3 regions of the Bacillus sp. GbtcB14 genome follow, and region 2 is predicted to be linked to each of the others. Evidence: riboswitches for the same ligand, from Rfam matches in the RefSeq annotation. Region 2 holds a riboswitch; each other region holds the start of a gene.

Region 1 (11,198 bases), on a different contig from region 2:
CCCCGCTCAATAATAGCAGCAGGCGTACTTTTATCTTTTCCATACTTCATCAGTTGTTCACATATGTAGGGTAAATTACTAACCCCCATATATACAGCTAAAGTCTCTACACCTTTCGCTAAATTTTCCCACTTCACTTCCTCTTCAGCATCTTCTTTCCTATGCCCTGTCACAATAGCAAAACTTGCACTTGCATCACGATGTGTCACTGGAATACCAGCATAAGCAGGAGCAGCTATTCCAGCTGAAATACCAGGTACGATTTCAAATGGTACACCTTGCTTTGCTAACGCTTCAGCTTCTTCTCCCCCTCTACCAAATACAAATGGATCCCCGCCCTTTAGCCTCGTTACAACTTTTCCCTTTTTCGCATATTTAATAAGAAATGTGTTAATTGTCTCTTGCTTCATCGTGTGATAATTTGGTAGTTTTCCGCAATAAATTAAATCCGCTTCAGGCTGTGCATAGGAAAGCAACTCTTTATTCACGAGACGGTCGTATAAAATAACATCTGCCTTCTCAATACATTTCAACCCTTTCACAGTAATTAAATCTGGATCACCAGGACCTGCACCAACGATATAAACCTTCCCCATCATCTCTCCTCATTTCTATTATTAAAGTGAAACTTCCATCCTTATATACGAATGGAAGTTTTCATTATTTCGTATTACCTTTTCCCTACTCATGAATAACAAATGCCGCACCTTTTCGAATCTTCTTCTTTTCAAATAGGGAAATCTCCTTTACTTCTGGCAGCGGTAAAAAATGCTTTTCAAGCTCCATCTCCGCGAGCTTAAATGCCTGTTCTTCACTTTGAGCAACAACAACAATCGGAACAACACTATTTACTAACACAGCTTCAAATCGATATAAATCCATATTGTCCCCCCTAAGACGCTATTACTTCTTCTAAAACAATATTTAACGCTATTTGTAATGTCTCTACACCAACACGACCGACAAAATCATAAAACGTTTCAGCTGGTAATTTATTCTCTTTGAAATAACCTATAAATGATGCAAGTACATCAGGTAGATCCTCGCCATCTATTTTCCCTTTTAACTTTTGATTGTAAGCACCGCCCTCTAACAACGTTCCACCTACATATATTTCAAATGCTTCAACAATTCCTTTTTCCTTCGTTTTCATTTTCACCCCTTGTAATCCAATGTCAGCAATTTGACGTTGCCCACATGAATTCGGGCATCCTACCATATGAATTCGTACCGGAACATCGAGTGCAATTTGTGTATCTAAGTATTCGGCAATTTGACGTAATCTTTCTTTCGTTTCTACTAAAGCAAGATTGCAATACTCAATACCAGTGCAGGAAACCGCATGACCAATAAATGATTTCGGACTTGCTGATATCGCTTCAAACAACGGCTCATTTAGTAAACCCGTTACATTTTCTGGCGGAACATTCGGAATAATGAAATTTTGCGAGTTACATGTACGAATTTGTCCATTTCCATACTGCTTAGCGATTCTTGCAATCTCAAACATTTCTTCTGCATGTAAACGTCCTACCGGCACATTAAAACCTACATATTTTAGTCCATCTTGTTTTTGATCTTGAACACCATAGAAATATCCTGCATTCCATCCTTTGAGAGCACTTTCTCCCTTACTTTGTAAAGGCCCTGTATACTCTATTAGTTTCTCTTTAAATTTCTCTGCTCCCCAGTCTGCAACAAGAAATTTCAAACGAGCTAAATGACGTTTTTCACGGTATCCAAAATCACGGAATATCGTAGCAATCGCAATCGCTACCGTCTTCACTTCTTCTGGTAAAACAAATGCATCTAATTCATCAGCTAAATATGGACGAGCGGATAATCCACCACCTACTTTTATATGAAAACCAACTTTTTTCTCACCATCTATTTCTTTCGTTGCAGGTGTAAATGCAACACAGTTAATCTCTGCGTTTGCTGAGTTATAAACGTTAGAACTAATAGACATTTTAAATTTACGTGGTAAATTAGAAAACTCTTCATTATGTTGGAAATAGTCATATACCTCTTTCACAATACCAGTTGTATCAAACAGCTCATTTGCATCAATACCAGCAAGTGGATTCCCTGTAATATTACGCGTTATATCACCACAAGCCCCAGCTGAAGATAACCCAACTCTCGCTAATCTTTTAAAAATATCTGGGATTTGATGAATTTCTAACCAATGAAACTGAATCGCCTGTCTTGTCGTAATATCTATTACGTCACGCCCATAATCCTCAGCGATAGAAGCAAGCACTTCTGCCTGTGCATTCGTAATAATCCCTGAAGGAATATTTACACGCATCATAAAATAACCAGCTTCTTTCGGTCTTTGTAAATACAACCCTGCCCATTTGAATGCGTCCCACTCTTCTTTCGGAATAGATTCAAACCCATTCTCCGCATAGTAAGGAATATCATTAAAAATTTCCAATCCATCTTTTTTTAATTTATTTTTCTCAGTTTGATTTAACTTTTCATTGTTAGCCCATGCTTTTTCATAACTCATTTTTAAATCCCCCTATATAAAACTACGCTCTTGTAGGTACTTCACGATTTGTTCTGCACATTCTTCAATAGAATACTTGTGCGTTTCTACAATTAATTCCGCTTGTTCTGGTTCCTCATACGGTGAATCAACACCAGTAAATTCTTTAATATCACCTTGTCTTGCTTTTTTATAAAGCCCTTTCGGATCACGCTTCTCACACTCTTCAATTGGACACTTTACAAACACTTCTATAAACTCATCTACAGCTAATAAATCCCTAACTTGTTTTCGGTCTACTCGAAATGGTGAAATAAACGCTGTAAGAACAACCGTACCTTGATCTACAAATAGCTTCGCCACTTCGCCAATCCGTCTTATATTTTCCATACGATCACTTTCAGAAAAACCTAAGTCTTTATTTAAACCGTGGCGTATATTATCCCCATCTAGTACATAGTTTCCAATATTTTTTTCAAATAGTTTACGAGCAACCGCGTTCGCCACCGTAGATTTACCTGAAGCTGATAGACCAGTAAACCAAACTACAAAACTATGATGCCCACTTTTTACTCTTCTCTCATCTTTTGAAACAGATGCTGTATGCCAAGTAATATTCGTATCCATCTCATTCTCTCCCTATTCTGTTACTACTTCTTTTTTCAAACCTTTAATTAGCACTTCCACTACTTCTTTACGACTAAATGTACTCGGTGGAACCTCACCGTTTCTTAATAGCTCTCTTACTTTTGTACCTGATAAAATGACATGATCCTCTTTTCCGTGCGGGCATGTTTTCGTCGAAGCCATCGCTTCGCATTTCGTGCAGTAAAAACTATGTTCAAAAAATAACGGTGTAATCCCTAACTCTTCCACTGTAAAGTTTGTAAAAATTTCTTGCGCTTCATAAGTCCCGTAATAATCTCCTACTCCTGCATGATCGCGCCCTACGATAAAATGGGTGCATCCAAAATTCTTTCTGACTAATGCATGGAATATCGCTTCCCTTGGTCCCGCGTAACGCATTGCTGCAGGAAATACACTTAAAAAGACACGATCTTTCGGATAATAGTTTTGAAGTAATACTTCATAGCTTTCCATCCTTACATCAGCAGGAATATCGTCTGACTTCGTTTCCCCAACAAGCGGATTTAAAAAGAGGCCATCTACAATTTCAAGAGCAGATTTTTGAATGTATTCATGGGCACGATGTACCGGATTTCTCGTTTGAAATCCAACCACTGTTTTCCAACCACGTTTTTTAAATTCTTTTCTCGTTTCAATTGGATCTAAATCATAAGAAGGAAACGGATTATTTTCAAAGCGTTTTGTAAGAACAATAGCTCCTCCGACGTAAACGTTCGGTCTTTCGTATAATTTTTTCACTCCAGGATGAGCCTCATCCGTCGTTTTATACACTAGTAACGCTTCTTTTTCCTTATCAGGCACAAAAATATCTTCTATTTGAATGACACCATATACATTTCCACCGTTAACAAGTTTTACTTCCTCTCCAGCTTTCAGACTCTCTGCTACTTCTTCTGTTACTGGTAATGTAATTGGTATACTCCAAACGCTCCCATTATCTAAACGAAGCGTTTCTACGACCGAATCATAATCTTTCTTTCCTAAAAAACCAGTAAGCGGGCTATACGCCCCTGTTGCTAATAGCTCTAAATCACTTAACGCAATGTTATCCAGTTGAATTTCTTTTTCAATTTGTGATACGTCGTATGTCTCGTCTATTCGATTTATTAATTCGTTTCTTGTACTCATTTTCTATACCCTCTCTTAGCTTTATTTTCAAATTCTTCTTATTGGTAATGAAGACCACATTCTGTTTTCACTTTCCCAGCCCATCTACCATCTCTCGAATCGCCACCCTCTCCTACAGGTAACGTACACTTCTCACACCCAATACTTGGATATCCAATATCATGCAGCGGGTTATATGGCAAGCTATGTTTGTATACATATCGCCATACTTCTTTCCACGTCCAATGAATGAGCGGACAAACTTTAATAGATTGAAAGCGATGATCTTGATTTATAAACTTTGTATGCTTACGCGTTTCTGATTGTTCCCTCCTTAAGCCCGATATCCACGCTTTTTCCGCTGCTAATGATTTTTCTAACGGTAAAATTTTCCTGATTTTACAACAAAGATTCGGATTACTTTCCCATAATTTTTCACCATGCAACTTCGCTTGTTCATCAAGTGTAAGTTCCGGCTGTTTTTCTATAATATTTAATGAAGGAAATCGTCCCCGCACTTTTTGAATTAATTCATACGTTTCTTGAAAATGAACATTTGTATCTAAAAATACAACTTTAGCAGATGGATTTACTTGGTTTATAAGATGCAGTAATACCATCCCTTCTACTCCAAAGCTACATGCGTATACAATTTCATTTTTATATTCTTTATAAGCCCAACTTAATACCGATAGCGCGCCTTTTGTTTCATCTTCTTCTGAAAATGAAACACTATTTTCTTCCCACGTTTCATACGTCAACATGTTTTTTCCCCCTGTAAAAGCAAAAAGACGGTTTTAACCTAATAAAATAGGTTAAAACCGCCTCTAGTTTTTCTAGTCAGCGCTTTTTACTTTAAACGTACTTTTTCACTTTTCTCTAATTGAATGACTTTTCCGTCTTGCACAACAATTGTAATTGAACCATATTTCATATCAGCAAGCATCGCTTGAATTTTCTCAGATACTTCCTCAAAATGTTCTCGTACACTCACGCGAACAGCCCCCCTTTTTATTCATAAAAAAAATCTTTCCCATTTCGAAAAGACTGTTCGGTAATATATTTTACCTTATCTTTCAAAATGGATTCCATTTTGCTGGATTTAGCACCTTGCTTTCTATAAGCAGGTTGCCGAGCTTCGTCGGGCCAGTTCCCTCCGCTTCTCTTGATAAGCTTTGTATTTGTATTTTATCACAATTCTGATTTTTTTCAATCCTAGTTTTCCGATATATTTTAATTATTTTATTTTACAAAAAAGGAATTGCCCATCCGAACAACTCCTTTTCTCTATTTAAACAAGTTCTTTAATACGTATGCGATCGTTCCCAATAATATTTTCATATGTTTCGCGTTCTACAACAATTTGTGATGTACCACCTTTCACGAAGACGACAGCTGGTCTACGAATCCGATTATAATTATTGGCCATCGAGTACCCATATGCCCCCGTACAAGAAACTGCTAGTAAATCGGCAGAAGCAACTTTCGGTAGATTAATATCCCAAATCAGCATGTCTCCACTCTCACAGCATTTCCCAGCAATCGAAACGAGTTCCTCATTCGTATCATTCCCTCGATTCGCTAGCATCGCTTCATAACGCGCGCTATATAAGGCAGGTCTTAAATTATCTGTCATTCCGCCATCCACTGATACATATTTCCGAATACCAGGAATGTCTTTCACAGATCCGACTGTATAAATTGTCGTTCCAGTATCACCTACAATGCTACGACCTGGTTCAACCCATATTTCTGGCAGCGGATATTCACATACTGTAAATTGTTCTCTCACTGCATTTGTTACAGCTCGCACATATGTCTCAAGAGTTAATGGCGTATCTGACTCTGTGTAGCGTATTCCGAATCCTCCGCCCACATTTAACACTTTTACTACATAATTCATTTGCTCTCTCACTTCTTCTAAAAATTGGCGAAGAACTTCAATTGCTCGAACAAAACCAGCCGTTTCGAATATTTGTGATCCGATGTGCGAGTGAATTCCTAGCACATTATAATTTGATTTTTGCAAAGCTAACTCAATCGCTTGCATCGCTTGACCATTTGAAACACCAAATCCAAATTTCGAATCTTCTTGACCTGTTGTTATATATTCGTGTGTATGTGCCTCTACTCCAGGCGTTACACGGATTAATATGTTCACAAATTTCCCATGTTGCATTGCTAAATCATGTAAGATTTCTAATTCTAAGAAATTATCTACTACAAAACAACCGATATTTGCCTGAAGAGCCATAATCATTTCTTCTTCTGTTTTATTATTTCCGTGAAAATGAATACGCGATGCCGGAAAACCAGCTTGGAGCGCAGTATATAATTCCCCTCCAGAAACAACGTCTAAAGACATATTCTCTTCACGAGCTACTCGGCACATCTCCATGCACAAGAACGCCTTGCTTGCATATGCTACTTGATAAGAGAAACCACTTTCTTTAAAAGCACGATGAAACGCGCGGCACTTTCCTCGAATAGACTCTTCATCGTATACATAAAGTGGTGTTCCGTATTGTTTTGCTAGCTGCGTCGTATCGCACCCACCAATTTCTAAGTGTCCTTGCCCATTGATTCGGCTTGTGCCGTGTAAATACATTTGAATTCCTCCCTTATTTCCTCTAAAACTCATAACCCCAATCTTCTATTCATTGCAGCACGCTTTTAGATAGACAAAAAACGCGCGGAACAATGTTCACACGCGTTTCTTATTAGGAAAAATATATATTGAAAAAATAAACGAGTTGTTATCTCCTCAAAATAAGAAACCGCATCAACATCTCCAAATAGCTCTCCATAAAATAAATATTATGACAGTACTACATTTATTCAATGCAGTCCCAATATATGAATAAGATGGTTATTCTTATATTTCGGCAATAGTCCCTTTCAACCTATGATCACAGATTCCATTAAATCTCCCATAGCTTACTCTTTCCTATTGCGGCCTCTACCTTTGAGAGTAGATGAGGTAAGTCTATTTAATTTTCAAACATCTAATTGTTGCTATTAACAATACCAAAGGACCATTTTATTTGTCAAACAATTTTTTATATTGTTTTTTTACAGTTTAATTTCGTATCATTTGGTAAGCGCTTTACTGAAACCTTTGTCACTTCCCATTCGCCCTCTTCGTTATTAAATGTAATCGTTACCTTCTCAAATGGTGGAGCAATTTTCCCAGCAACACGTTCATACTTCGTTACTTCAATACTCGCTTGAAATAAATATGTACCACTATACACTTTTTTTAAACTAATAATTTTAGGACATTCATAAGGCTTCAAGCTCCCATATTGTTTTTCAATTGCCTTATTTATTTTTGGAAATAAAACAGAATAAAGTGCATCTTCCATAAGGGGTGCATCATATTGCGCTACTGACATACTCGGTGAGGCAAAAAGTATAACACTACTGCATACTATAAAATATAATAATTTTCGCATTATAACCTCCGTTTTATTACTCGATTCTTTCTGCGCACGATAATTATCATACATAGAAACTCCGTTTTATTGTCTCCCACTGCCCTTTTTCTACTCAATTATTATAAAAAAGCCCACAACTCTCTTTTATTTTCGTATAATGATACTCATAGTATAATAAACATAATAACAAAGGACTGTTCGTATATAGAAAATGAGGCGCTAATCAAACCGGCTCACAAGAACCGTCATGCTTTTAGGAGAGGAGTATATTATGCTACAAAATCTGTTTCCAAAACTGCGATTTGCACTCGTTGCAGTCGTTTTATTATGGATAAAAACATATATTGTGTACAAGCTAGCATTTGATATTAGAATTGATAACTTCTTTGAAGAATTTATGCTTTTTATTAACCCACTAGCTTCGTTACTTTTATTTTTTGGTTTCGCTTTACTTGCATCTAAGTACCGAAACCGAATTATTATTGGAACCAGTTTTATACTGTCCTTTATTTTATTTGGAAATGCAATGTTTTATGGGTTTTATAACGATTTCGTTACATTCCCAGTTTTATTCCAAACAAATAATATGGCTGATTTAGGAACGAGTATAAAAGAGCTCTTTACGTATAAAACATTACTTTTATTTGCAGATGCAATTATTTTAATGTTTCTTTCGCGTAAATTTCCGGCATTTTGTGACAAGACCCCGCTTTCTCGCTCTGAGAAGCGAACTTTCTTTAGCGGTGTAACAGCTTTATTAGCACTACAAATTGTTGTTTCAGTTATTTATAAACCACAAATGTTCTCACGCTCATTTGATCGTCAAACTGTCGTGAAAAATTTAGGTTTATACACATACCATCTATTCGATATTACACTTCAATCTAAATCTTCAGCTGAACGTGTATTTGCAAGCGGCGACGGATTCTCTGAAATTAAAAACTATACAGACTCAAAAGATAAGCAAGTTGATAAAAACTTATTTGGAGCTGCAAAAGGGAAAAATGTAATTTTGATTTCAATGGAATCTACACAAAGTTTTGTTATAAATAAAAAAATAAATGGAAAAGAAATTACTCCATTTTTAAATGAATTTATTAAAGATAGTTTTTATTTCGATAACTTCTATCATCAAACAGGACAAGGTAAAACTTCTGATGCTGAATTTATCGTTGAAAATTCACTTTATCCGTTAGACCGCGGTTCTGTATTCTTTACTCACGCAACAAATGAATATACAGCTACACCAGAGCAATTAAAGAAATACGGATATTCTTCTGCTGTCTTCCATTCAAACGATAAAACGTTTTGGAATCGGGATGTAATGTATCCTGCACTCGGATATGATCGTTACTTTAATTTAAATGATTACGTAGGCACAGAACAAATGTCTGTCGGCTGGGGATTAAAAGATAAAGAGTTCTTTGAACAATCGATTCCAAAGCTAAAATCTTTACCACAACCGTTCTATACAAAATTTATTACTTTAACAAACCATTTTCCATTTCTTCTAAATCCAGAAGATCAATATGTTGATGAGTTTAATTCGGAAAGTGGTGTTGTAAACCGCTACTTCCCAACCGTTCGTTACACGGATGAAGCTCTTAAATTATTTATTAAACAATTAAAAGACGAAGGACTGTATGATAATTCCGTTATTGTCATTTATGGAGATCATTACGGTATTTCTGAAAACCATAACGCAGCTATGGCTCAGTTCCTTGGGAAAGACGCTATTACACCGTTTGATTCTATGCAATTACAACGCGTCCCTCTCATTATTCATGTACCTGGTCAAGAAGGAAAAGTCATTTCTAAAGTATCTGGTCAAATTGATATTAAACCAACGCTACTTCATTTACTTGGCATTAAAACAAATCAATCCGTTGAATTTGGGACTGACTTATTTATTAAAGAAAAAGACCCACTTATGGTAATGCGTGATGGTAGCTTCGTTTCGGAAGATTATGTTTATACAAAAAACATGTGCTATAAACGAAATACAGGTGAAGAAGCGGACATTTCATTATGTCAACCGAATATTGAAAAAGCAAAAACTGAATTGAAACTCTCCGACAAACTCATTTATGGAGATTTATTACGTTTCGATCCTAACAATCGGTATAAAACCGGAACAATGACAACGAAATTTGAATAGTGCAGGAAGCAACTTTATAAAAGTTGCTTCTTTTTTTTACTTATTTTTCAAATCATTCTTCCATGAAATCTTTCACAAATTGGGAATTTTTTTCGTATGAGGAAGAAATTTATGGTATGATAAAATAAGTAAAATTTCATACACTAATTAAGAATTTATTACAGAAAGCAAGGGATCAGATTTTGTATAGAGCAGCTATTCCAAACTTATTTACGCTCGGAAATTTATATAGCGGATTCTTGTCAATCGGCTATGCATCTTTAGGATATTATAAATCAGCTGCTATTTTAGTACTTATCGGGATGATGTTAGATAGTCTTGATGGACGTGTTGCTCGTTTACTACGTGTTGATTCTCAAATGGGAAAAGAGCTTGATTCGCTGGCGGATGTCGTAACATTTGGTGCAGCACCTGCTGTTCTCATGTATTACACATCTTTCTCCAATTATGGGATCATCGGACTATACATAGCGGGACTATTCCCTCTTTTCGGGGCATACCGTTTAGCACGATTTAATGTAACACCATCTTCTACTTCAATGAAATATTTCACTGGGGTACCGATTACAGCAGCGGGAGGGCTTGTTGCTTTCTTAACATTATTTTCACATACCATTCCAAAAATCGTTCTTATTACAGTATTTGTAACGTTCGCATTTTTAATGGTGAGCCGCATTCGTATCCCAAGTTTAAAAGATGTACCAATTCCACGATATAGCATCATTATTACACTATTTTTAGTTGGAATCATTATCACAATGTACCAAACAGGGTTCGGTAATTTTTCTGTTTTCTTATTCATTGCTATTCCACTATATATTTTGTATATGCTATCTCAATTTCTTAGACAAAGACCATCTAAAAGAGCAAATAAAGAAAAATAAGAAAAACCTTCCGACTCCGGAAGGTTTCTTTTTATGCCGCAAAAGCCCGATTGGTGTAGGGGAATAATGAGAGTGGGATGCCCGCTCTCATCAAAGCTGCACTTTATTTTGTAACTAATACCTTTTGATTTACAGGTGTTACAGGCTCTTCACCGTTTAATACGGCTAAAATATTTCTTACTGCCATTTCAGCCATCGCATCACGCGTTTCGAATGTTGCATTTCCTACGTGAGGAGCAAGTACTACATTCTTTAATCCTTTTAGCTCTTCAGTAATTTTCGGTTCAAATTCAAATACGTCAAGAGCTGCCCCTTCAATTTCATTCGTTTTTAATGCATGAGCAAGTGCCGCTTCATGCATAATCGGTCCACGTGAAGCATTTACAATATACGCTGTTTTCTTCATCATTTTAAACTGTTCTTCATCAATCATATGATGCAATTTTGGATTATACGCACAGTTAATCGTG
Region 2 (11,198 bases):
GCGTTGAAATCCATTGGTATGTCACAAAAGGATTTGAAAAAAATGATTACCTATGAAGCTCTGATTTACGGTTTTTCTGGAAGTTTACAAGGAATCTTTTTTGGTTGTATATTGTCTTATATTATATATTTAGCTATATCTGATATGTTGAAAATGGCATGGACGATTCCCTATGAAGCTTGTATTATTACGTTTGTTTTAGCTTTAATAATTAGTTATGTATCAGTCTTAAATCCATTGAAAAAAATTCAACAAGATAATATCATTGATACTATCAGAGAAGAGTAATATTATAGGCCTGGCTAGATTATAGTCAGGCTATTCTGATTGGAAAATAAGCTAGGGGAAGAAAAAGGAGAGGACATACTTGAATAAAAAAATATTACTAGTTGAAGATGATGAAGCTCTTGGGCTAGCCATCGAATTTTCATTGAGGAATGAAGGTTATGAGGTGATTAGAGCGTCCAGTGTAAAAGAAGCTAAACACCAGTTTGTTCACAATACATTTGATTTGTCCATCCTTGATATCGGCCTACCAGATGGTAATGGTTATGACTTATGTTTGTATTTTAAAAAGCAAAACGAGAATTCGATTATTATTTTCTTAACTGCACTAGATGAAGAAGCAAATGTGGTAATGGGGCTTGATATAGGCGGTGATGATTATATAACCAAACCTTTCCGGGTTAGGGAACTCATGGCCAGAGTGAAAGTACAATTGCGTAAACAAGCGTCGCTAGAAACACCATCTCAAATTTTAAAATCTGAGAATATAAGAATCGATACGAACCTAGTCAAGGTTTATAAAAATTGTGAAAGTATTACATTGACGAATTTAGAATACAAACTGCTATTGAATTTCATGAAGAATTCTCACAAAGCATTAAAAAGAGATGAACTCCTACAACAAATAACAGAAGGAGATAATGTTTTTTTTGATGAAAACACGTTATCTGTATACATAAAGCGTTTAAGAGCTAAAGTTGAAGACAATCCTCAAAAACCACAGTTTATCGTTACCGAAAGAGGATATGGTTATCGTTGGAGCAAGGATGTGATTGGGTGAGCAAGATAATGAAAAATACCGAGTTAAAAAGCTATATGACGATACTGGCCGTCCTTTTATCTATATTTGTGATTTACCAATTTATTATTCAACAATTATTTTATGATCATTTGAAAAGAGACTCTATTGCAACATGGGGTGAAATTACAGCTAGGTTGGTAGAGCAGAATCCAGAAAATGAAGCGGAAATTATGAAAGTCTTATCAAGTCATTCGTCTCACTCAAGTGAATATCAGGAAAAAGGGACAGAGATCCTAAAGCAGTATGGATTATATGAAGACTTGGAATCAAAATTTTTTCCTCACTTAAATAATCTAATTATTAATCACAATCAATTTATGATGTGGGGATTGATTGCTTTTGGATTTTTACTTTTTGTTGCAAATTACATGCAACAAAAAATTATTTTCAATAAGATTAGCCAGCTTACTAGAGCTGCAAAAAAGATAATCGAGGGAGATTACTCGGTTGTCATCAATGAGAATAAAGAAGGGGATTTCGCGAAACTGGCGATTTCATTTCGTTCAATGAGGGATATCATTAGAAAAAATATGCATGATTTGCTTGAAGAGAAGCGGTTTTTAGGAGAAATGTTGCAGGATATATCTCATCAGTTAAAAACGCCGCTTTCAACTATTTCTATCTATAATGAAATGTTGTTAAATGAGAAACTATCCCGAGAGCAACAAGCTCAATTACTACAAAATAATGATACTCAGATTTCTAGAATGAATGTCTTAATTCAGAATTTGTTAAAAGTAGCAAAAATTGATGCAAAAGCGATTTCGTTTGATAAAGAGCCAGGGAATTTAGTAGATACGACTGAGGAAGTACTAAATCGCCTGCAAAGCATGATAAGTGATAAAAATATTTTGATTGATTGGAATGCACCAAGAGAAATAGTCGTTATTCACGACAAATTATGGATGCAGGAAGCTTTGTTAAACCTGTTGAAGAATGCAATCGAACATTCTAAACCCGGTGGTAAAATAATGATTCAGGCCAAAAATTCTCCAATCTATACAGAACTAGTAATCCAAGACTTTGGAGAGGGAATGTCAGCTGAAGAATTACCTCATATTTTTGAACGATTCTATAAATCAAGCAGTTCTAAAAAGCACGGCTCGACCGGAATTGGATTGGCACTTGTCAAAGCTATTATAGAGGCACATCACGCCTTAATTACAGTTGAAAGTGAAAAAAATGCTTATACAAAATTTACAATTATTTTTATGAAATTTTAATAACAGTTTGGTATATATTTTAATCTTTTTAATATAAAGGGGTTTTTTTTATGTTTAATAGATTGAAGTGTTTTCTTTTATCTGAGAAAGAAATAGTTGATACTGTGAAAAAATACAAGGAGGAAAAAATACACGTTTCCATAATAAAAGATTTTTTAGGAGATTTAATCTTAATAAGAACTTTTATATTTTTAATGTTTGTTCCAGTATCAACTTTTATTTTTTCAGTTATAATTTATGGAGCTGTTTTCTTTTTATCAGGCATTAAGATTACTGTTTGGGGCATCAATATAATGTTATTAGTTCCAATAACATTACTTTTCTATATGAATATAACTAATACATCAATTATTATTACTGGTTTAGTGAGAAAATTTTTAGTAACCATAAAATATCTAAATCCATTTTACTCAATAATAAATAAACCTTGGCTGTTTATTTTTGAATTATTATTTGGTTTTTTATATGTATTTCTGCTATCTTTATTTTCGATTTGGATAGTATTACATTCATTAGAAATAGATTTTTCTGAATTTAGTTCGGAGGACAATCGAAGTTTCCAATTTTCAATTATTATTTTACATACAGCAATTTATTTGTTTATAAGAGTTCATGGCCAGTATTGTAAGACAACTAAGCAAAAAATTAAAAAGCTGAAAATGAAATTTTATTTATGGTTTTGTTCTATGATTGCAAGTATTGTATATATATTTGAATCACTCTTTAATTATATGAATGGAATCCAAGCAATTTATTTTATTTTTGTTTTAATGATTGCTTTAGAAAGAACAGTGACACATTATAAGAAATTTATAGATTTTTTAGAATGTGAAAATTTGTATGAAAAATATTTTTAGAGGGAAAAGTCTTTTGAAATATAAAAAGTTATACCTACTAAGTACTGGACGAGTGAAAAAACGCTATTCTTTTTCTAGAATCATAGGAAAGGATAGCGTTTTTGTTTAAAATACTCAAAAAGAAAAATCTTTTGGCAAAGTACCACTTTTTATCATCGTTCTTAACCCATGTTTTATAATCCAAGGGTTAACCGGATGCTGTTTATCACGTAATTGTTGTAACCATTGCAAAACGAGTTCTTTATCTTCTTTCGTAATATCGTTAATATGATTGGCTACTGATTTTTGGACATATTTAGACGGATCATTCATTAATGGTTCAAGAAGCTGTAAATTGTTCTTAAAGTCACCTTTCAAAGCGCCCATTTTTTTAGCCCAAGGAAGTCTTGGTCTTGTACCCTCGGAAACTAATCTTCTAATGTGGCTGTTTTCGTCATGAATCCACTGTTGTAATATGTCTAGTGTGTCTTCATGGTATGTTTCAAGAAAAGGCCGAATGGCATATTCAGCAGTATTTCTTTTTGTTATTTCATACATGGCGTTGAAAGAGGATTCAAAATCGTTAAGCCCATATTTTTCAACGTATTTTGCGATAGGCATGTACATATATCCGTTTGTAAATGTGCCTACTTCTGTTGTATTTTCTGGTCCCAATGTTTTCAGTAATATATGTATAGCTGCATTAAAATCTTTTTGTAAAGCATTGTGTAATTCATCTGCCATTACTTCAATACGTTGCTTTAACTCTAAATTTTCAACTTTACATGTTACAGAATCTACAAAGATGCTTTTAGAGAAAGTAGGATTGTGTTTACAAATAGAATCAGCCATTTTTTCGGCTAATTCTTCATTAAATAAAAATTTTAACGGAACATATTTACCCATTTTTTCACCCCAATTGTCAGTTGAAAAAAATTTTATTTTTTAATCGACAACCCATAAACTAAAGTCTCACTTGGAGTCGTAATGCTAAAACCAGTCGTCTTATAATCAAGTTTCACCGTATCACCAGTGTAGTCTTTCGTAAATGAATCCATTTGTACGATAAAATCAGCATCTTCATATACAACGTCATCTGCATTATATGTATCCCAAATTAAATCCACATCAACGAAAATACTACAAGAGTTTGTCATTGTCCCTCTAATGCGAATGATCTTTTTGTCTTCGCGCTCTAATCTATGTATAGCTGCTTTTGTTTCATCAGTAATGCGAATGTTCATGATATCCCAACCTTTATGTATATTTCCTTTATTATTGCAAAAACAGGAGCAATAGGAAAGGGAGAAGCATCGAAATAAAAAAACGAGCAAACAAATTTGTTTGCTCGTTTCACTTTATTTCAATTCACATTTATCAAGAGGAATTACTTTCGTTTTCTTCGTAAATTTATATCCTAACCATAGTACTAAGAAGAGTGGTAAACCGATATAAGAAACGAGTACGCCGTTCCAATCGATTGCTTCGCCCATAAATGCGCCGTAGTTTTGACCTAAAATGACGATGACACAAAGTGCAAATGCGAAGATTGGACCGAATGGGAACCATTTTGCTCTATATGGTAAGTCTTTTAAATCTTTACCTTGTGCGATATATGCTTTACGGAAACGATAATGACTAATTGCAATTCCGACCCATGCGATAAAGCCAGACATTCCAGATGCGTTTAATAACCAAATGTATACAACACCGTCACCGAATAAAGAAGCAATGAAAGCGATACTACCGACAATCGATGTTACGATTAATGCGTTAACAGGTACACCGCGGCTATCTAATTTACCAAGAAACTTTGGTGCTTTTCCTTGGCGTGCTAAATCCCAAAGCATACGAGTTGAAGCATACATACCAGAGTTACCAGCAGATAGTACTGCCGTTAAAATAACAGCATTCATAACAGAAGCAGCAAAGGCAACGCCCGCTTTTTCAAAAATAAGTGTAAATGGACTTACTGTTACATCGCTTGCGGCAAGGCTTTCAGTTGTATAAGGAATTAATAAACCGATAACGAGAATCGCAAGGATATAGAATAAAAGAATACGCCAAAATATAGAACGAATTGCTTTTGGAATGTTACGCTCTGGATCAGCAGTTTCACCAGCGGCTACTCCTAATAATTCAGTTCCTTGGAAGGAGAAACCAGCAGCCATAAATACACCGATAATTGCCATAATGCCGCCATTAAATGGTGCATCTGCAACAGTGAAGTTTTTAAATCCAACAGATTCGCCGCCCATAATTCCAAATATCATCATGAAGCCGACAATTAAAAAGATAATAATAGTAACTACTTTAATAAGTGCGAACCAATATTCAGATTCACCAAACCCTTTAACAGATAAATAGTTTAAAAGGAAAATAATAGCTAAACATAATCCACTCCAAATAAGAGAAGGGGTATCTGGGAACCAAAATTTCATAATTAATGTTACAGCCGCTAGTTCAGCAGCAATCGTAATTGCCCAGTTATACCAATAGTTCCATCCAAGTGCAAAGCCAAGTGATGGATCAACAAATTTTGTTGCGTAGGTGCTAAAAGATCCAGTAACAGGCATGTAAGCAGCGAGTTCAGCTAAGCTCGTCATTAAAAAGTAAACCATAATTCCAATTGCGGCGTATGCAACTAATGCACCACCAGGTCCAGCTGAATGGATGACACCACCACTGGCAAGAAATAGTCCGGTACCAATTGTACCACCGAGAGAAATCATCGTAAGGTGTCTTGATTTTAAACTACGTTTTAGTTCACCTTTTCCTTTTGTAGTTTCTGTTTCAGAGGTAGTTTGATTCGTTGCGCTATTCATGTTCAACACTCCTTTTCTTGTAAGATAGGAAGGAGCGGGGGAGAAAAATACAAAAAACCGCCAAAGGAATTTGGCGGAACGTTTCACAAATAACCACCCCATCATACCCTTCCGTTAAGATAGCACCCCACGTTTACACGGTAATTTTGTAAACGTGACAGTTCTGTTCCTTTCGGAGACAGCCCCAGCTCATATTTCCAGAGAAGAAATAGAAACTTCGGCAACTTTTCCTTTTAAACGGAGTCGGTGACATTCTCTGTGTCTCGGCCGTTCTACTCTTAAAAGTTGCAACCTCTACCTCATCGGATTGATGAGGATTTGATATATTACTAAGATTTTTAATATATGGCAATTGTAATGACTTTCTGAATATATTGCAAGATATTTTGTTAGGAAAAGTCAAAAAATATCGGTTATTGTATAGGAAACGCTTGCATAACTCCACCCGAACCTACTATTATGTAGCAATAAGCAAAGAAAAAATTGTTATACAAATGTTTCGCAAAAAATATTGAAAAATCCTTTAAAATTAAAAGAAAATTCAGAAAATATAATTCGACATAACTATCAAAAGAGGATTATTCTTTAAATTCGTTTCAAAGAATAAGTATAAATCTGATAAAATTAAAGTGTTGTTTAATTGAAAAGGGGAAATCAATATGAAATTAGAAACAGAAAGACTCCATATAGTACCGTGTACAGAAGAAAGCGTGCACGTTGCTAGCGAGCAAGGATATAATAGTGGTCCACATATTGTAGGGCATGTAGAAACTGTAAAACAAGATGAGGCTTTATTACCTTGGGGAGCGTGGTATGTCATTCGAAAAGAAGATGGCATCGTTCTAGGTGATATAGGATTTAAAGGGAAACCAAATGAGGAACATACAGTAGAAATTGGGTACGGATTTATTGAGAAATATTGGAATAAAGGGTATGCGACAGAAGCTGTAAGAGAATTATTAAATTGGGCTTTTCAAACAGGAGAGGTAGAAACGATTATTGCAGAGACACTCCCTGAAAATAATAGTTCAATTCGTGTATTAGAGAAATTACATATGAAGAGAATTGGCACTACAGAAACGATAATTAATTGGAAAATAGAAAAATAAAAAATACCGCTCGAAGTATATTGGGCGGTATTTTTATCGTTATGGTAGCATTTGTTTTTGATCATTCGGATATCCGGCTGTCGATGCGTTAGAACGCTTGGAATGATTACGTACCGCAATGAAAATAGAAATAATAACGACAAGACCAACTGCCACGTAAGAAAGCGAAATAATAGTTGGATCCACTTTAAATGTAGTAAGCAGTGTACGAATATTTGTAAAGATAATAAGGCCACCAACTAATACGCCAAGTAAATGAGAAGGAACGATGCGTACTAGCCATGCAGCGATTGGTGCCGCAACGATACCACCAAGCATTAACGAAAATACCCAAACCCAGCTTACTTGTTCCCAGCCAAGTGAGATGAAGAAGCCAATTGTTGCAGCAAGTGAAACAGGAAATTCACTCGTATCTACAGATCCAATAACTTTTCTAGCTTCATTTCCTCTTGCAAGAAGTACAGGTGTTGTAATCGGTCCCCAGCCACCGCCACCAGTTGAATCAACGAATCCAGCGAATAAGCCAAGCGGAACAAGCTGTTTAGCAGACATACGTTTTTTTGAAGTGACAATTTGTTTTTGAATGAGGAATCGTAATAAAATATAAACCCCTAAAGTAAATAAAAATACGGAAATGTACGGTTTAATTACATCGCCAGGTAAATTACTTAAAAAACATGCCCCAATAAATGCGCCAACTGCTCCTGGTAATGTAAGCCTGGAAACGGTATATTTATCCACGTTTCCAAATTTGATGTGTGATGCGCCAGAAGCGGCAGTTGTAACGACTTCAGCTAAATGAACCGATGCGGAAGCTACAGCCGGTGCAATACCAAACATTAATAATAATGAAGTAGACGTTACCCCATACGCCATTCCAAGTGCTCCATCGATCAATTGAGCGAAAAATCCAATAATAGCAAAGACAATTAATTTCTGCATAAATAATCCCCCTGTAATAATAAATGAAAAAGACACTTTTCCCGTATGAGAAAAGTGCCTTTGGTTTTTCCAATCAGCAATAATTAAATTTGTTTCATTATAATACATATTAATCGTATAAATCAACTAGGTTTTAAAGATTTTGAATTGAATGAAAGAAAAATAAAATATACAATAAAAGGATGGAGAGAAAGGGGAGAAAGACATGTTACGATTTGATCATCTCGTTCACGCAGTTCATGGTACACCGAAGGAAGCGGCAAAACAAATGCAGGAACTTGGATTTCATACTGTATTAGGCGGAGAGCATACTACTTGGGGTACTTGGAATAGTTTAAGCTATTTTGACTTATCATATATAGAATTTCTGGCAGTTCAACATGAAGAAAAAGCGAAAGAAGCAGAAAATCCATTAGTACAAGAAACAGTGGTGAAACTACAAAATGGAGAAGGAATGCTACAAATCGCAATCCGAACAGATGCAATTGAGGAGCTAGCAGTTAACTTTAATAAGTACGGCTTACATACGATAGGGCCATTTGAAGGGAAACGCATGAGAAAAGATGGCCGACTTTTAGAATGGAAAATGTTATTTGTTAAGCAAGAAGAGAACGGACCGAAATTACCTTTCTTTATACAGTGGAATGAAACGGATGAAGAAAGAAGAAACGATTTACGTAACATAGGAACAATCACGGAACATAAAAACAAAGTAAAACAACTTGATACAATTCATTACGCAGTGAAAGACGTTCGAGAAACAGTGCGGAAATGGGAAGAAGTAATGGGGCTAACTGTAAGTTCAGTCGTAAAAAATGAAGAATGGAATGCGGAGTGTCAAAGTGTATCATTTGGTGACATTCATGTACAGTTTTGTGAACCAATTGGAGAAGGATTAGTGCTAGAACGTTTGAAGAATCATGGTGAATATCCATTTGCAGTCGAGTTTAAAGGGAAAAATAAACGAGAGTATGAAGTGTTAGGTAGTTTGTACATATATTAATAGAGGTGAACGTTGTGAAGGAAATGCTTAAAGAGGTAGAGAAAAAATTAGAATGGCCTCGTATTGTAAAGTGTACAGCTATTTCAAAAGGTTTTTCACATGAAGAGAAATATAAAATTGAATTAGAAAACGGAGTAACATATTTTGTGAAAGTATGTGATGCTGTTCATTTTGAACGTAAACAAGAAGAATATACGTATATGAAACAATTAGAGTTATTACATATTCCAACGCCCAAGTTAATTTATTTCATAAAACTTGAGGAATTAAATAAATGTGTTCAAGTATTTGAATGGGCTCAAGGTGTAAATGGTGAAGAAGGCTTAGGGAAGCTATCGGTGGAAGAACAGTATCATGCAGGAAGGAAAGCAGGAGAAATATTAAAAGGGATTCATTCGATAGAAAAAGAAAGCGCAAGTAGTAAATGGGAAACATCTAGATGGAATAAATACGAAAGATACATAGAGGCATTAGCAGATTACGAAGTGAATTTTCTAGATTTGAAGCCAGTATTAACCTTTGTAGAAAATCATAAAGACTTATTAAAAAATCGTCCAATCACATTTTTACACGATGACTTCCATCCAGCAAATAGTATGATTCATAATAAGGAATTTATCGTTATTGATTTTGGTGGATATGATTTTGGCGATCCAATACACGATTTTTATAACGTAGCGATTTTTACTACAAGGATAAGCAAACCATTTGCGGTTGGACAAGTTCACGGTTATTGCGAGGGAGAACCATCGCTTCATTTTTGGAAATTGTACACATTATATGCAGCAATGACATTCCCAGCTGATATCGTATGGACAAACCGAAGCACACCGCATTTAGTAGATGATATGAAGGAAAGATTGAACGGAATTTTAGAAGATCATAATCAATTTTCATCCTATATTCCAAAATGGTACCATTCAAGTGAATCTAATAAATAACGGAGGAAATTATATGGAAAAAATAGCAGTAATTTCAGATATACATGGTAATATTCCGGCTCTAGAATCTGTACTACAAGATATTAAATTGAGAGGAATCAAGCGCATCATTTGTCTTGGAGATTTAGTCGGAAAAGGACCTCATTCTAGTGAAGTGATTGAAATCGTTCGTAAAGAATGTGAAGTAGTCGTAATGGGAAACTGGGATGATTTTATTACAAAACCGACTGAATTTGAAGCGTTAAAATGGCATCAAAAACAATTAACGGAAGAACAAAATAACTATTTAAGAAGCTTACCATTTTCAATCGAATTTTTTATGAGCGGCAAACTGATTCGTATGTTCCACGCTTCACCGAGAAGTTTATATGAAAGAATTCAACCACATGCCTCAAGAGAAGAGCGTATTAGTATGTTCGAAAATAGTGAGCTCACAGAGAATATAGAAGGGGAAAGAAAACCCGATGTCGTTTGTTACGGTGACGTTCACCAAGCGTTCGTTCAAAATTTCAGAGGGAAAACGTTATGTAATGCTGGTAGTGTAGGCAATCCACTTGAAATTACACAAGCTTCCTATTTAATATTTGAAGGAACATATAATGAAAAAGAAGCAGCGAGCTTTTCCATTCAACTCGTACGTGTACCGTATGATATTGAATTAGCTATCAGACTAGCAGAAGAACTTGATATGCCAGGAATTGAAGAATACAAACAAGAATTACGGACTGCTTTGTATCGAGGGTTTAAGGGGAAATAAGGAAAATATAAATCAATAAAAATATCTCTATCGTAACTTTCAATATATCGACTTACCGACAAATAATGACACAAATTGTTACCTGTAATTATGTTATGTAAACTAATTGTAGGAGGAAATATCATGAACCGAATACAACGCATGAAAGAAATTGTAGATCATATTTTAAAATTAAACTTAAATTTAACCCATCCAACAAGAGTTGGAGTAAGTGGTATTACAGCTTCAGGAAAAACAACATTTGCAAACGAAATAGCTGAAGAAATAAAAAAACGAGGATTACCAGTAACACGCGCCAGCATTGATGATTTTCATAATCCGAGAGCGGTTCGCTATGCAAAAGGAAAAGAATCTGCAAGAGGGTATTACGAAGATGCACACGATTATAAAGCTTTTAAAGAAAGATTATTAAAGCCTTTAGAGCTTAACGGGAATTTACAGTATGAAACGATTTCTCATAACTTAATAACGGATA
Region 3 (11,198 bases), on a different contig from region 2:
CATCTAGACCAGCAAGTAAGCTATCCCATTGTGTTTCTTTAAATACAGGTTTTACTCCTAAACGTTTTGAAACTTCTTCTGCTAATTCAACATCAAATCCAGTTAATTTATTGCTTGAATCGTGGAATGTGAACGGTGGATATGTACCTTCTGTTCCAATTACAAGTTCACCACTTTGTTTTATCTTTTGTAACGCATCTTGATTAGCTGTATCTTTTTTCTCTTCTTTACCACAGCCCGCTACAATCCCGATCGCTAATGTAGTTACTGCAAGTACTGAAAATAATTTTTTCATGATGGTAATCCTCCAAGTATTCTGATAGGAATTTAAAAACTATATTGATTGTATGCAATCTTGAACAATTTTTCAATGAAAATGTTCTTATTTAGTTTATCCTTTTTCTTCATAATCAAACAAAAGGGGAAAATAACGCTACATACAAAAAATAAGTAACATTTTTTAATATAGCATTTATAAAGAAAAAGGTAAAACAATACTTCTTATTTAACTGTCATGATTTATTGAAGAATCGATATGTTCACCAATAAAAAAAGAACTTGCGATTTTCGCAAGTTCTTCCTCTTCTTAAGCACTCTGGTTTCCTTCCATTTGCGTTTTGTACATATCGTAATAACGCCCGCGCTTTTTCATTAGCTCATCATGAGAGCCTTTTTCTAAAATCGTTCCTCTATCAAGCACAATAATTTGATCTGCGCTTTTAATTGTGGAAAGTCGGTGAGCAATAATAAATGTCGTTCTCCCTTTTTTCACAACTTCTAGCGCTTGTTGAATCATCGCTTCCGTCTCCGTATCAATACTAGATGTCGCTTCATCTAAAATTAAAATGGCCGGATCAAAAGCAAGTGCCCTAGCAAACGATATAAGCTGACGTTCTCCGGTGGAAAGTGTACTTCCTTTCTCCGTAATTTCTTCATTTATATTGTTCGCAAATCGTTCAGCACCAACATCACGTAATGCTTTTACGATGCGCTCTTTTGAAATTTTTTCATTCTCTAAGCTAACATTAGATGCTACTGTCCCGCTAAATAAAAACGGATCTTGCAGTACGATTCCCATATGTTCACGAGTTGCTTGTTTCGGCATCTCTTTTACATCATGACCGTCAATCGTAAGCTTCCCTTTTTCAAACTCATAAAACTGGAAGAGTACATTCATAATGGAACTTTTTCCTGATCCCGTATGACCGACAAGTGCCACTGTCTCGCCTTGTTTCGCTTCAAAAGAAATATTTTTTAACACTTCATCTTTTCCATTATAAGAAAACGACACATTATCAAATTTCACATTTCCTTGCAAGCGAGGCATACGTTCCTCTTCTACCGCTTCCCCTTTTTCCTCTAACAATTCAAAAACACGTTCTGATGCAACGCGCGATTGTTCTAAGTTAGCAAGCTGATTTACCATATTTGTAATTGGTGAGAACAATCGTGTTAAATAATCAACGAACGCATACAGTATCCCTAGCGAAATGACGCCTGTAGCACTTAATGAAGCACCACCGAAATACCAAATCACACCTGTGAAAGCGATATTTCTCAATACAGACACTAAGTTATGCGAAGTTGCGGCATTTAAATTCAAAATTTTATTTTGATATTTAAAATAATCGCCATTTAATTCTTCAAACTCTTTTTTCGTTTCACGCTCTTGACGGAACGCTTGAATAATTGGCATCCCTTGAATAGATTCATTCACTGTTCCGTTAATATCAGATAAACGTGAACGCATTTTATGATTGTATACAGACGCATACTTTCTATAAAGAATCGCCCAAACGATTAAAATCGGGATGATAAGTAAACATAACGTCGCCAATTTTACATCGAGTAAAAATAACGCCGCAAATATCCCGATAATATAAATGATACTAGAAACGAATGTCGCAAGCACCGTTACGTATAAATCCCGAATAGCTTCCGTATCATTCGTGACACGCGATACAATTTTCCCTGCTGGTAAATGATCGAAATAACGAATCGGCAACGTTTGAATATGAGAAAAGACATCTTCCCTCATAATTTGAATAATTTTGTTCGCTGCCTTCTGTAAGAAAAATTGCTTTCCGTATGCAAATAATGAAACGACTACTAATAAAGCGAAATAGCCACCACCAAGTAATAATAGACGGTTTATTTCTGGTTTATAAAAAGCAAACACTTCTTCTTTCGTTAATGCTTTCGCTTTATACACTTGCACCGCCTTACCATTTTGAACGGTAATCATATCACCTTTTACAGTACGTGAGCCTTCAGCATTCACTTTATTCGGCACAAAGTAATATTGAAAACCGACTTGCATCACGCGTACTTCTTTTCCTTTTTTCTCACCTTGTTCAAAGCGATCACTTCGCTTATAAAAGGTACCATTATACGAAACAGCCTCTTCACTCTTTTCTGTTTCATACCAAGGTTTCTCTATTCCAACGATATGATCGTCAATCATCGTTTTCGCGACGAAAGGACCAGCAAGCTCTGCGATGACGAAAATAAATAACATTAGCATCGCTGCAAAAATCGTCCCTTTTACTTTCATCGCATATTGGAACAATCGTTTTGATACGCTCATATTTTCACCCCACTATCCGCACTTTCACTTTCCCCTTGTTGTCTTTCAAACTGCTCAGCATACCAGCCTCCGCTTTTAATAAGCTGATCATGCGTACCCTCTTCCATTACTTCACCTTCATCCATAACGAGAATCCAATCCGCATGTTGTACGGCAGATAAACGGTGCGTCGTAATAATCGTCGTCTTTCCGCTTCTTTCTGTTCTTATATTGTCAATGATCGCTGCTTCCGTACGAGCATCAACAGCTGATAAAGAATCATCCAAAATTAAAATTTCTGGGTTTTGAATAACAGCTCGTGCAATTGAAATCCTTTGTTTTTGCCCTCCTGATAAAGAAACACCTTTCTCTCCAACGAGCGTTTCTAACCCTTCTGGTAAAAACTCTAAATCCTTTGTAAACGCCGCGATTTCAATCGCTTTCTCGAGTTCTTCTTCCGTCGCTTCTCGGTTTCCAAATAAAATATTTTCCCTCGCTGTTTTTGAGAACAAAATATGTTCCTGCGGTACATACCCAATCCACCCGAGTACATTTTCATTCGTTATGTTATCTAACGTCACATCAGAGACTGCAATATCCCCATCTCCAAGCGGATATTGACGAAGAAGCTGACGTACGAGCGTCGTTTTTCCGCTTCCTGTTTTTCCAACAACCCCAAGCGTTTCCCCTTGTTTTAATGTAAATGAAACCTTTTTTAAATTTGTTTCAGTTGATGAAGGATATGAAAAGGTAACGTCATCAAACTGAATATAATCCGGCTCTTGTACAAGCTTTGGATTTTTCGGATCCTTTACATCCGGTTCATACGCTAACGTTTCATTCACACGGTCGAGTGACGCATTTCCTCTTTGCATAACATTAATTAATTCGCCAATTGCAAACATCGGCCAAATCATCATCCCTAAATACACGTTAAATGAAACAAGTTCACCAAGTGTCACCTTTGATTGAAATACAAGATACGCGCCATACACTAAACCAATTAAATAACTAAGACCAACAAGCATTTTCACAGTTGGCTGGAATAATGCATCGATTCTAGCTACTTTCATATTTTTTTCGTAGACGTCATCTCCTAAATGATGAAATCTTTCCTGATCTGCGTTCTCTTGTACGTATGCACGAATAACGCGCACGCCAGCGATCGATTCTAATACTTTATCGTTCATATCACCGAACGCATCTTGCGCAACTGTAAATCTTTCATGCAATTTCTTTCCATATATATTCATCGCATACGCCATAATCGGAAGCGGTATAAGTGCCGCAAATGTAAGCTCCCAACTAATTGTAAATCCCATCATAAAGACAATCGTAAGCATATATAAACTCGAATCCACGAGCGTTAATATACCGAAACCAGCTGTCATAGCGATTGCTTTTAAATCATTTGTCGCTCTCGCCATTAAATCACCAGTACGATTTTTATGATAAAACGTCGGTGTCATTTTAAGTAAATGCCCCATAAATTTAGAGCGCATCGTCTTCTCCAGTACGAATGCACCACCAAACAATTGATGTTGCCAAACGAAAGTAAGACCATATCCTATTACCGTAACCCCTACTAAAATAAGAATAAATTGCATAATCGCTTCATTCGTTAACGTTCCTGTTTTTATGTTATCAATCGTAACCCCTAGCACTTTCGGGGGAATGACTTCAACTATATTTACAATTAAAAGAGCTCCAATGGCGATACTATATCTCTTCCAATGCTCTTTAAAAAACCATTTTAACTTTAGTAATACTGATAACAATGTAACCTCTCCCTTCTCGTTCTCGCTTATTTCTCATTCTTTATCCGCTATCCAGACCCATCACATTTACATTTCGTAACCCATACAATCTCATCACATTTTTCCACCTTCCAAAATTTTATATAGTAACATGGAAAACAAAAAAAAGCATACCGCCGCTTGACGATATGCACAGAAATGCATAAAAGCGTACGTTACGATATACGCAACGTACGCTTTTTATAAGACAAAGATGCCCTATATATCCGTACGGGTTGCGTAATGATATGAATGTTTTCTGCCATTTAACAGAGCTAAGCCCATTACATTTACGATTACAATCATTACGCACACCCCCTTCATTTATTTTCCATTTATAATCTTACAACTATATTGAGTATTCTGTCAATTATTTTTTTACACACCGAATAAAAATATACGCTACATCATTTTGAAATAAGAGAATGTTCTGTAAGAAAGGGCATACAAAATAAAAAAAGAATAAGAAATCGTTTTCACAAACATTTCATTTGAAAAATGTTATCAAACCCCCTACAATCACCTTATACTCACTCTTACAAGTTGCTATTTTAGGAGGACTAATCATGACAACTAGCAATACGTACAAATTTTATTTAAACGGAGAATGGAGAGAAAGCTCTTCAGGAGAAACAATCGAAATTCCATCTCCATACTTACACGAAGTAATTGGACAAGTACAAGCAATTACTCGCGGAGAAGTAGATGAAGCAATTGCATCTGCAAAAGAAGCTCAAAAATCATGGGCAGAAGCTTCTCTACAAGATCGCGCAAAATACTTATATAAATGGGCTGATGAGCTCGTAAATATGCAAGATGAAATTGCCGATATCATTATGAAAGAAGTCGGTAAAGGATATAAAGATGCGAAGAAAGAAGTTGTTCGTACAGCTGATTTCATTCGTTACACAATTGAAGAAGCTCTTCATATGCACGGAGAAAGCATGATGGGCGATAGCTTCCCTGGCGGAACGAAATCTAAACTTGCGATTATCCAACGCGCACCACTTGGTGTTGTATTAGCAATCGCACCATTTAACTACCCAGTAAACTTATCTGCTGCAAAACTTGCACCAGCATTAATTATGGGTAACGCTGTTATTTTCAAACCAGCAACTCAAGGTGCAATTAGCGGTATTAAAATGGTTGAAGCACTTCATAAAGCTGGCCTTCCAAAAGGTCTTGTAAACGTAGCGACAGGACGCGGTTCTGTAATTGGTGACTACTTAGTAGAACACGAAGGCATCAATATGGTATCGTTCACAGGTGGTACAAACACAGGTAAACATTTAGCGAAAAAAGCTGCAATGATTCCACTTGTATTAGAACTTGGTGGTAAAGATCCTGGTATTGTTCGTGAAGATGCTGACTTACAAGATGCTGCAAACCATATCGTAAGCGGTGCATTCTCTTACTCTGGTCAACGTTGTACAGCTATTAAACGCGTACTTGTACACGAAAACGTAGCAGACGAGCTTGTTAGCTTATTAAAAGCGCAAGTAGCTGAACTATCAGTTGGATCTCCAGAACAAGACAGCACAATCGTTCCATTAATCGACGATAAATCTGCTGACTTCGTTCAAGGCTTAGTTGATGATGCTGTTGAAAAAGGTGCTACAATTGTTATTGGTAACAAACGTGAGCGTAACTTAATTTATCCAACATTAATCGACCACGTAACAGAAGAAATGAAAGTTGCTTGGGAAGAGCCATTCGGCCCAATCCTTCCAATCATCCGTGTTTCTTCAGATGAGCAAGCAATTGAAATTGCTAACAAATCAGAGTTCGGCTTACAAGCAAGTGTCTTCACAAAAGACATTAACAAAGCATTTGCAATTGCTAACAAAATCGAAACTGGTTCTGTTCAAATTAACGGACGCACAGAGCGCGGCCCTGACCACTTCCCATTCATCGGTGTAAAAGGTTCAGGTATGGGCGCACAAGGTATTCGTAAGAGCCTTGAGTCTATGACACGTGAAAAAGTAACTGTATTAAACTTAGTTTAATCTTATATGTAGAAGCTGATCTAATTTGGGATCAGCTTCTTTTTATATCAAATAATTATCCATCCCTAATAACAAACTCTTCTCTATAATCTGATTATTAATATATCCATTGACGTATAAAAATTCATTTGTTACTCTTAAATACGTTAATTTAATATTTAAATCCTCATTCGTATCTCGGTGAGGTAGAGGTTGCAATCATTAAGAGTATCATTTCAGGAGATGTAGTGGCATTGATGAAGAAATGAGAAAGGAATGGTTGCCGAAGTAAGTCGTGTCCACCATGCACACTTGCTGGGTCTGCATTTAATAAGTGCAGAACTGTCACAAACGTTTCGTTTGTGGAGAGCTATCGAGAGGTATGTCGTGGGTTTCTTATAAGATAGAAAGCATGTAGCGGCAAATTACGTGCTTTTTTTGTTTTGTTTGGGACTTCTCTTCTCTACTAAGAAGACATACATATCTCCTCGCTTGACTTGGTTATACTAACTTTGGAGGTATTTTCTATGCAACAAAAAAAATGGGGCTTTTGGGTACTAACAGCTTTCGTTGTCGGTAATATGGTTGGCGCTGGAATTTTCATGGTGCCAAGTACGTTGGCACAAACAGCAAGCCCTCTCGGTGTCACTTTAGCTTGGTTAACAACAGGGTTTGGTGTTTTAATGCTAGCTCTTGTTTTCGGTAATTTAGCAATTCGTCGTCCTGATTTAACGACAGGACCACAAAGTCATGCATATGCTTTATTCTCATCACCAAAAAAGAAAAAAATGGCTGGTTTCAGTATGGTATGGGGATATTGGGTTGCAAACTGGGCAAGTAACGTTGCCATCATTACATCTTTCGCGGGATATTTATCACTCTTCTTCCCAATTATGAAAGATACACGACTACTATTTTCAATCGGTTCTTTTGACATAGAAGTCGGAAAACTAATTACATTTACGATTTGTTCCATCTTACTTTGGGGAACTCATATTATATTAACAAACGGTGTAAGCGGAGCTGGAAAGCTAAACTTCTTAGCAACAACAACGAAAGTAACTGGATTCCTTTTATTCATCGTCGTTACGTTATTTGCATTCGAAGCTTCTAAGTTTGGACAATGGTACACACCGATGATCGATAAATCAGGTGTATCACACGGCCTTCTTTCCCAAGTAAATTTAGCTGCTCTTACAACGCTTTGGGCATTTATCGGAATTGAATCGGCAGTACTTTTATCAAACCGTGCTACCTCTCCCAAAACAGTAAAGCGCGCAACAGTTGCGGGATTACTTATTACAGTTGCGATTTACTTAGGAATTACAATTTTAACAATGGGTGTACTTCACGTTGATAAATTACAAGCTTCTGAACGTCCATTAGCAGACGCATTAAACGCTGCAATGGGTCATGGCGGCGGGAAACTGATGGCATTACTTGCTCTTACTTCCCTATTCGGTTCTATCTTAGGCTGGATTTTATTAAGCTCAGAAGTACCATACCAAGCAGCAAAAGAAGGTTTCTTCCCTTCCTTCTTTACGAAAACAAATAAAAAAGGAAGCCCAATTTATTCATTACGACTAACAAACATTATGTCGCAAGTGTTCTTATTCTCAACACTATCAGGAACAATTGCGGAAGCTTATACATTCGTTATTACCGTATCAACACTGGCCTACCTCATTCCATATCTCGTTTCACCAATCTTTCAGTTAAAACTAGTTGCAACTGGTGAAACATATAAAAATGAAATGCGGGCAAGAATTACAGATGGTATAGTCGCAGTGATCGCACTTTGCTACGCACTATGGGTTATTAAAACCGGCGCATCCGATATAAAAACGTTCCTTCTCGGAATTGGTTTATTCGTAATCGGCTTTGCCTTCTATCCATTAATGAATCGTGATCAGAAAAAAAATAACGAAAAGAAAAACGAGCAAGTTGCATAACGCAATTTGCTCGTTTTTTCTTTTGTAAAACATATATAATAGAACAAAGAGGTGAAAAACATGTCAATTGAATCGCTATGGAGCAGTCGATTCCAACAACATATGCAAAATATCATTACATACTTTGCACGTATGATTAACGGGTTACTATATAGCTTTATCTTTATTTCATGCGTTGGCGCTTACTACTATGCTCAGTTTCTAAAAACATCTCCTTCTAAAGGAATATCTTTACTACTCATCACGATTGTACTGACATTCATTATAACGAGATGCCCAATCCGTACATTTATTCAAAAACCTGATGCTGTCTATTTGCTTGCATTAGAAGAGAAATTAACATCTTATTTTAAAAAATCTCTTCTATATAATTACATCATTCAGCTTTTCCCATTATTATTTACGTTCCTTATTCTCGTTCCACTTGCCCTGCAATCATTACAAGTAACAGTACCTTTCTTATGTACAATCTTTATCGTTTTAATGATTACGAAAGCTTGGAACATGTACATACATTGGATGTGGCGTGATAGTCATGAAAAAAATATATGGTTTATTATTCGTATTGCTTGTAACGCCTTAATCATTTTCATGCTGTTTTACTCGGCACATGTTCTCATATTAGGCGGATTGCTCTTACTACTTGCTTTCCTGCTTCTATATACGAAAAAACAGCCTACAAAACGAATACCGTGGGATTACATAATCGAACAAGAAGAAAAAATGAACGTTCGTTTTTATCAATTTGCTAGCATTTTCACCGATGTTCCGCAACTGAATAAACAAGTAAATAAAAGAAAATGGCTTACAAATTGGATTGAACCTTTATTACATAAAAAACGAGCAACTTTCTTCTATTTACATACACTCGCATTTTTACGCGGGAATGATTATTTCGGTATATATATTCGCTTAGGAGTGATTGGTGCCTTCGTCTTATATTTTATACCAAACATATACGTAAAAGGTGCTATTGCATATATCGTCCTATATATGATTTCTATGCAGCTCCGTTCCCTGTGGAAATATTTTTCGGGAAATATTATCGTAGCATTATATCCAATTGATACTGAACAACGAATGAACCAATTTCTTCGCTTAATCTTTATATTACTAAGCATGCAACTCATTGTATTTTCGATTGTTATACTCATTGCTACAGTACAACTTTTACATAGCCTTATCATTTTGATTATCGGGTTACTCTGGATCAAATTTATTATTGTACCAAAAACGAAGCAAAGAATTTCCGCATTTTAACGAAAAAAGAGGCTGTACATCACAGCCTCTTTTTTCGTCCCCAAATTTCTAATCACTTTTCATAGGCAATTCTCATATAGTGAAAATGACTATACAATTCCTATCCATAAGTTAACTAATGATTTTACACATATATAAAGTGAAACTTTAATCAGTGGGGGTTTTGTTCATCCCCCACTGATTATTAGCCTTCACCAATCGGACGTTTACGGACAGCCCGACTCCTACCTAACTGCTTTGCTCCAACTGAATTTTGAGGTGGGAGTTTTACTGTCCGTTAACGCGGGATAAATACAAAAGATGGGAGCCTTATTTATGAATAATAATCCGCCTTCAACGCCCCCAAATCCACCGGAAACGAATAATAATGAAGTGAGCTTACAAACGTTACGCGTCATTGGGCTTATTGTACTAATTAGTGGCTACATATTAGTAGCTCTTTCTGAAGTAGGAACGTTAAAAAACCTTTTGCTACAGCCTAGCACCACTCCAGACTTAGCTGAAGTTGATCCGTTCTAAAAATCATATAAAAAGCGAGTCCCAGTATAACTGGTTCGCTTTTTATATAGTTTTACCCAATCTGAGAAACCTCTCTCGTACCCTCATACTTCTCTTTCCCTATCGCTTTCATAAATAATAAAATACTGCTCATACCAACGATAAAGTACAGAGCACTCATGCCCCAAGATGCAAGAAATGAGCCTATCATAACACCTAATGCCCCGTTCATTTTTGCCACTTGAAAGACCATCCCATTAATCGCCATATAAGAACCTCTCGCCTCATTTGGCACCATATCTGCCATTATAGATTGACGTACTGGCACATACATCATCTCTCCTACTGTTTGGAAAAGCCCTGCGATTAATAAGATCCATAAACTATTGCTCGTTCCGAGTATTGTAAAGCCAATCGTATAAATGAATAAGCCTACATATAAAATTTTCAAATCGTTGAAGCGTTTCAGCATTTTAATAAGAAGCGCTGAACACAATACAATTAAAATTGTATTTTCTGCTGAAATCCAGCTCATCATGCGAATACCTGTTAAATCAAACGTAACACCATTCCAAAAGAAAAAGTGCACCGTTTCAAATTCCTGCTGCAAACGTACTCCTAAATAATTATTAACCTGAAACTCTAAAGATAATGTGCATATACTTGCTGCACAAAAAATTAGAAACGCTCTATCTTTCATCACGACTTTATAACTATCCGCCATATCTTTTAATACATTTTTCTTCTCTACCGTTTTTCGTGCTACATACACTTCTTCCATATATACGGCCATCACATATAATGTAATAACTGCAATAACTGTTAATCCGATAAACAATTGTAATCTATAGTTCTCAAATAGTAATCCGCCAAATATCGCTCCAATCGCAATGGATAAATTAATTGCCCAGTAGTTAATGCTGTACATCACTTTTCGGTTTTCCGGTGTACTCACATCAATTAACATCGCCTCTGTCGCAGGATTCATAAGTCCAGATCCTAAACTATTCACTAACATAAAGATAAATGTTAGCCACGGTGAGTCTACATAATCCGAATTCGCAACCCCCATACAAGCAATGGAAATGACTTGTATACTTTGACCGATAATCATCACCTTTTTACGACCGAGCCGATCCCC

The links. A riboswitch is a leader RNA that binds a small molecule or an ion and turns the genes downstream of it on or off. The one in region 2 is predicted to bind lysine.
Region 1: linked by a shared signal. The riboswitch ahead of lysA (diaminopimelate decarboxylase) and the one ahead of KVT31_RS18045 (amino acid permease) in region 2 are both predicted to bind lysine.
Region 3: linked by a shared signal. The riboswitch ahead of KVT31_RS09585 (amino acid permease) and the one ahead of KVT31_RS18045 (amino acid permease) in region 2 are both predicted to bind lysine.

Annotation. Positions count from the first base shown of each region.
Region 1 is NZ_JAGXJT010000003.1:661,630-672,827, reverse strand. Features, by position in the region: gene cobA (uroporphyrinogen-III C-methyltransferase) at 1-596, opposite strand, end outside; gene KVT31_RS12440 (DUF3906 family protein) at 682-882, opposite strand; gene KVT31_RS12435 (nitrite/sulfite reductase) at 893-2,515, opposite strand; gene cysC (adenylyl-sulfate kinase) at 2,528-3,121, opposite strand; gene sat (sulfate adenylyltransferase) at 3,134-4,270, opposite strand; gene KVT31_RS12420 (phosphoadenylyl-sulfate reductase) at 4,309-5,013, opposite strand; gene KVT31_RS12415 (YezD family protein) at 5,100-5,243, opposite strand; SAM riboswitch class I at 5,316-5,424, opposite strand; gene lysA (diaminopimelate decarboxylase) at 5,541-6,857, opposite strand; lysine riboswitch at 7,038-7,219, opposite strand; gene KVT31_RS12405 (DUF3888 domain-containing protein) at 7,309-7,704, opposite strand; gene KVT31_RS12400 (LTA synthase family protein) at 7,958-9,844, shown strand; gene pssA (CDP-diacylglycerol--serine O-phosphatidyltransferase) at 10,027-10,728, shown strand; gene KVT31_RS12390 (2-hydroxyacid dehydrogenase family protein) at 10,832-11,198, opposite strand, start outside.
Region 2 is NZ_JAGXJT010000005.1:471,211-482,408, forward strand. Features, by position in the region: gene KVT31_RS18015 (ABC transporter permease) at 1-288, shown strand, start outside; gene KVT31_RS18020 (response regulator transcription factor) at 368-1,066, shown strand; gene KVT31_RS18025 (HAMP domain-containing sensor histidine kinase) at 1,075-2,310, shown strand; gene KVT31_RS18030 (hypothetical protein) at 2,361-3,167, shown strand; gene KVT31_RS18035 (DNA alkylation repair protein) at 3,282-4,052, opposite strand; gene KVT31_RS18040 (iron-sulfur cluster biosynthesis family protein) at 4,085-4,390, opposite strand; gene KVT31_RS18045 (amino acid permease) at 4,505-5,971, opposite strand; lysine riboswitch at 6,084-6,276, opposite strand; gene KVT31_RS18050 (GNAT family N-acetyltransferase) at 6,631-7,080, shown strand; gene KVT31_RS18055 (sulfite exporter TauE/SafE family protein) at 7,120-8,130, opposite strand; gene KVT31_RS18060 (VOC family protein) at 8,228-9,025, shown strand; gene KVT31_RS18065 (aminoglycoside phosphotransferase family protein) at 9,040-9,966, shown strand; gene KVT31_RS18070 (metallophosphoesterase family protein) at 9,980-10,723, shown strand; gene KVT31_RS18075 (nucleoside/nucleotide kinase family protein) at 10,847-11,198, shown strand, end outside.
Region 3 is NZ_JAGXJT010000003.1:105,061-116,258, reverse strand. Features, by position in the region: gene KVT31_RS09605 (amino acid ABC transporter substrate-binding protein) at 1-295, opposite strand, end outside; gene KVT31_RS09600 (ABC transporter ATP-binding protein) at 587-2,587, opposite strand; gene KVT31_RS09595 (ABC transporter ATP-binding protein) at 2,584-4,344, opposite strand; gene gapN (NADP-dependent glyceraldehyde-3-phosphate dehydrogenase) at 4,929-6,368, shown strand; lysine riboswitch at 6,547-6,728, shown strand; gene KVT31_RS09585 (amino acid permease) at 6,875-8,299, shown strand; gene KVT31_RS09580 (ABC transporter permease) at 8,360-9,559, shown strand; gene KVT31_RS09575 (hypothetical protein) at 9,875-10,078, shown strand; gene KVT31_RS09570 (MDR family MFS transporter) at 10,131-11,198, opposite strand, start outside.